Regions from separate parts of the Vibrio sp. YT-19(2023) genome, predicted to be linked through region 2. Evidence: riboswitches for the same ligand, from Rfam matches in the RefSeq annotation. Region 2 holds a riboswitch; the other holds the start of a gene.
What was found. Region 2 has a riboswitch for cyclic di-GMP ahead of gbpA (N-acetylglucosamine-binding protein GbpA). Riboswitches for the same ligand answer to the same signal wherever they lie in the genome.
Positions count from the first base shown of each region.

Region 1 (2,401 bases), on a different contig from region 2:
GTCATGCGGACATTCCTAAAGTGGTCATGGATTGGGGCCCAGAGAGCTCACAAGCAGACAAGATCATGGATAACTCAGAAGAAGGTGGCTACATTGCAACCAAACATCTGATTGACAATGGTCATACGGATATCGCTTGTCTAAGCGGTCATTTTGAAAAGCTTGCTTGCCAAGAGCGCATTGCAGGTTTCCGTCGCGCAATGAGCGAAGCGAACCTAGCTGTAAATGAAGACTGGATCCTTGAAGGTAACTTTGAATGTGATACGGCCGTATTAGTTGCAGATAAAATTACCGCAATGGACAAGCGCCCGACGGCGGTATTCTGTTTTAACGACACAATGGCTCTCGGCCTAATGAGCCGCTTGCAACAAAACGGGATCAAAATTCCTGAAGATATTTCAGTGATCGGCTACGACAACATCGAGCTTGCAGAATACTTCTCTCCACCGCTAACGACTATCCACCAACCTAAACGTCGTGTTGGTAAAAATGCATTCGAAATTCTACTTGAGCGTATCAAAGATAAAGAACACGAAAAACGAATTTTCGAAATGCAACCTGAGCTTGTAATTCGAAATACTGTGAAAAAAATGAACTAAATTTCACTGTATTTAACCGTGTTAAATAAGCGCTCTACAGGGGCGCTTATTTTTTTGGAAAAATTAAGCATTCTCTAATACTTCACACCACTCTAATAACAATTGACTAACGTTAACTCCCTGTTTTATATAAATGTAATATATATTAAGAACTCCTTTTCAAAGGCCAATTTGCACCTTTCCATATGCAAAATAGAGCATTCAATCTATCATTTTTATTGAACCGAAATCACACTTTTAACGCTAAACCGTGATGTTAATTCAATATAAGAAGTATGCTCATTGTGTCACGCACAGGGCAAACCATTCGAAAGAGTGGGACGCAAAGCCTCCGGCCTGAACCATATTACGATATGGAAGGTAGCGGGGTTACCGATGGCAAGTGTGTAAGCAATGACTTTACTCTGTAATGACATTGTTTTTACGCATGTTTGCTACTCTCTCGGACCTGACTTTTGGTGGCGTAATATTAATTACACCGAGATAACAAAACATGGATAAACCGATACTCAAAGACTCTATGAAGCTATTTGAGGCACTTGGTAATATCAAGTCGCGCTCAATGTTTGGTGGCTTCGGACTATTCGCTGATGAAACAATGTTTGCACTAGTGGTAAACAATCAGCTTCATATCAGAGCAGACCAAAAAACTTCATCTGACTTCGAGAAACAAGGGCTAAAGCCTTACGTTTATAAAAAACGTGGCTTTCCAGTCGTTACAAAGTACTACGCTATTTCCAGCGATTTATGGGAATCAAGCGAACGCTTAATCGAAGTAGCGAATCAATCATTGAAAAAGGCAAAGCTTGAGAAAGAACAGCAAGCAAGTACAAAGCCTAACCGTTTGAAAGATTTGCCTAACTTACGACTGGCTACCGAGCGCATGCTAAAAAAAGCCGGCATCGAATCCGTAGAGAAGCTTGAAGAGGAAGGTGCGCTTAACGCCTATAAAGCGATAAGAGATACGCACTCTGCAACCGTCAACATTGAGTTGCTATGGGCACTAGAAGGTGCTATCAACGGCACTCATTGGAGTGTGGTACCTCAAGCTCGCCGAGATGAGTTGATGAACGGCCTCCAATAAAAGTCGGCCTAAAAACTATCTTGTAAAACCGCAGTCTAATCTGCGGTTTTTTTGTGAAATTTTTTCGGTTTTCCTACTGTCTTATTACATATATCCCAAATTGGAATCAAAATTATGAATAAGAAACTGATATTAGGTCTCATCCTACTAGCGGCTATCGTCTTTTTAGGTATTAACTTTGGCCAGTATTTAACCTTAGAGAATGCAAAAGCCCAACAAGAAGCACTAACTACATACATCGATCAGAATTTTGTATTCTCGGCTGCGATTTACTTTTTTACCTACATTGCAATTACCGCTTTTTCTATCCCAGGAGCGGCAGTAGTCACCTTACTTGGTGCAGCCTTATTTGGTTTTTGGACAAGCTTGCTACTGGTTTCTTTCGCTAGCACTATGGGGGCAACACTGGCCTTCTTGAGCAGCCGATACTTATTGCGTGACTGGGTACAAAACAAATTCGGAAATAAACTCAACGCAATTAATCAAGGTGTCGAAAAAGACGGAGCTTTTTATCTATTTTCCTTGCGTCTAATCCCTGTATTCCCTTTCTTTCTAATCAACTTACTGATGGGCTTAACACCGATGTCTGTAGGTCGATTTTATCTCACTAGCCAAATAGGTATGCTGCCAGGCACAGCCGTATATCTGAATGCAGGTACTCAATTAGCAACAATTGAAAGCCTATCGGGCATTGTTTCACCCGCAGTATTAGCGTCTT
Region 1 is NZ_JAWOQN010000004.1:94,298-96,698, reverse strand. Features, by position in the region: gene purR (HTH-type transcriptional repressor PurR) at 1-599, shown strand, start outside; cyclic di-GMP riboswitch class I at 887-976, shown strand; gene R7E78_RS04600 (TfoX/Sxy family DNA transformation protein) at 1,093-1,683, shown strand; gene R7E78_RS04595 (TVP38/TMEM64 family protein) at 1,798-2,401, shown strand, end outside.
Region 1: it holds a riboswitch for cyclic di-GMP, as region 2 does, so the genes downstream of both, R7E78_RS04600 (TfoX/Sxy family DNA transformation protein) here and gbpA (N-acetylglucosamine-binding protein GbpA) in region 2, are expected to answer to the same signal.

Region 2 (2,401 bases):
TTGTCGACGTTGCCGCTGACAACGGCTCTTTCAATACGCTTGTTGCTGCGGTGAAAGCAGCGGGCTTGGTTGACACTCTCAAAGGGGAAGGCCCATTTACTGTTTTTGCACCAACGGATGACGCTTTTGCAAAACTGCCAGACGGCACAGTCGACATGCTCTTAATGCCGGAAAACAAAGACAAGTTAGTATCTGTTTTGACTTATCACGTCGTCCCAGGGAAAGTGATGGCTGCCGATGTTGTTAAGCTAGACAAAGCGACTACGGTTCAGGGGCAAGATGTGATGATTAAAACCATGGGTGATAAAGTCATGGTTAACGATGCAAATGTCATTGCAACCGATGTGAAAGCTAAAAACGGTGTCATTCACGTGATTGATACTGTCATCATGCCGAAATAACACCATTCAGAGGGCGGTACAATCCGCCCTTTAGACAGAACTTCTTCCACCCTTAGCACGATTCCTCTCCATTTATCCCCAACAAACCTCCACTCATTCTCCATGATTATTAATAAGATAAAAACAAAATTAAAATCAATATCTTGCAATACGATACTGCATAATATTGACGAGGTTAAGATATCGTTATCTTTCAATTTGAGAACAGGATTCCATGTCAGTGACGTTTACTTTTCCACATGTAAATTCTTAAGCTAAATTTTGGCTGCTCAATCACATTTCGGCAAACCATTCGAAAGGGTGGGACGCAAAGCTTCCGGTCTGTCAGCATTTAAAAATCTAAAAGAATGCTCATGATAGCGGGGTTACCATGACTCAGTGTTACAGAAGTCCAATTTCTGTAGCGTTGCTTTATGCTCAGCATGCGCCGGGGTGTGACATTAGTTTGTCAGCCATAACAGAGGACATGTGATGAAATCATTTCCAACCAAATCCGTACTCGCGTTAGCACTTGCAAGCATTAGCTCAGGTGCTGCGGCTCACGGTTATGTATCAGAAACCAATGGTGGTGTCGCTGCAAGTCGCTCGGCACTATGTAAGTATCCATCGCCAGATACTAACGAAAAAAATAATAACTGCGGTGCGATTCAATATGAACCGCAAAGCGTTGAAGGCCCTGATGGCTTTCCCGAAACAGGGCCTCGCGATGGTAAAATAGCGAGTGCCGAAACCGCTTTAGCAGCTGCCCTTGATGAGCAAACTGCCGACCGTTGGGTAAAACGCCCTATTCAAGCAGGTACACAACCTTTTGAATGGACATTTACCGCTAACCACGTGACGCGCGACTGGAAATATTACATCACCAAGCCTGATTGGAACCCAAACGCTTCACTATCACGAGACTCTTTTGATCTAACTCCTTTCTGTGTCGTCGACGGCAATATGGTTCAACCCCCGAAACAGGTAAGCCATCAATGTAATGTGCCTACTCGCGAGGGATACCATGTCATCCTGGCAGTATGAGATGTTGGCGACACTGCAGCCTCATTTTATAACGTGATCGATGTGAAATTTGATGGTGACAGTCCCGTTATTCCAGATTGGAAGCAAGGCGGTCAAATTATTCCTACAATGGATTTAAATATTGGGGATTCGGTTTATACACGCGTATTTGATCAAGCAGGTGAAAACGTGGCGTATAGAACTGAACTAGAAATTACCGATGCAGCAATGGGCCAAGCGAAAAACTGGTCTTACGCACTCGCGACTAAGCTAAACCAAGAACAAGCAAAACTGCAAGCCGGGCAGTATGCAGAGGATAAATTCACTCCTGTTTATGGTACTAATCCGGTGTATCTGCAAGCAAATAGCGGCCTTGAGCGAGTAGAGATCGGCTATAACATTGAAACTCCTGTCCCAGAATACTCACTCACAGTAGATGGCTTAGCAGACGAGTATATCATTGAGTCAACACCGACAACGTTGGATCTGACACTAACTGCTGAAGGCGATTTAAATGCAGAACTCACCGTTTACAATCACCATCGCGAACCACTTGCAAGTTGGGCAAACGAAATGAAAGACGGCTCGGTAGAGGCGATATCGCTCGCTTTAAGTAAATCGGAGCCGGGTCACCATATGCTCGTAACACGTATTAAGGATAAAGATGGCAACTTGGTGGATCAGCAAACACTCGACTTTCACTTAAAAGAAGAGTCAGTTACTCCACCACCATCTGATGAGTACGATTTTGTCTTCCCTGAAGGACTATCTAGCTACACGGCGGGCACAAAAGTGCTTGCCAGCGACGGGGGCATTTATCAATGTAAACCTTTCCCATACTCTGGTTACTGTATGCAGTGGAAAGAAAGCGCAAACCATTACGAGCCTGGAATAGGTTCACACTGGGAGATGGCTTGGGATAAAGTCAACTAAATCACCCTTTGAACGTTATGCAAAAGAGTCTCACTATGAGGCTCTTTTATAATCAAACGCAAAAA
Region 2 is NZ_JAWOQN010000002.1:189,850-192,250, reverse strand. Features, by position in the region: gene R7E78_RS02860 (fasciclin domain-containing protein) at 1-401, shown strand, start outside; cyclic di-GMP riboswitch class I at 674-774, shown strand; partial or broken gene gbpA (N-acetylglucosamine-binding protein GbpA) at 873-2,336, shown strand; gene R7E78_RS02850 (patatin family protein) at 2,389-2,401, opposite strand, start outside.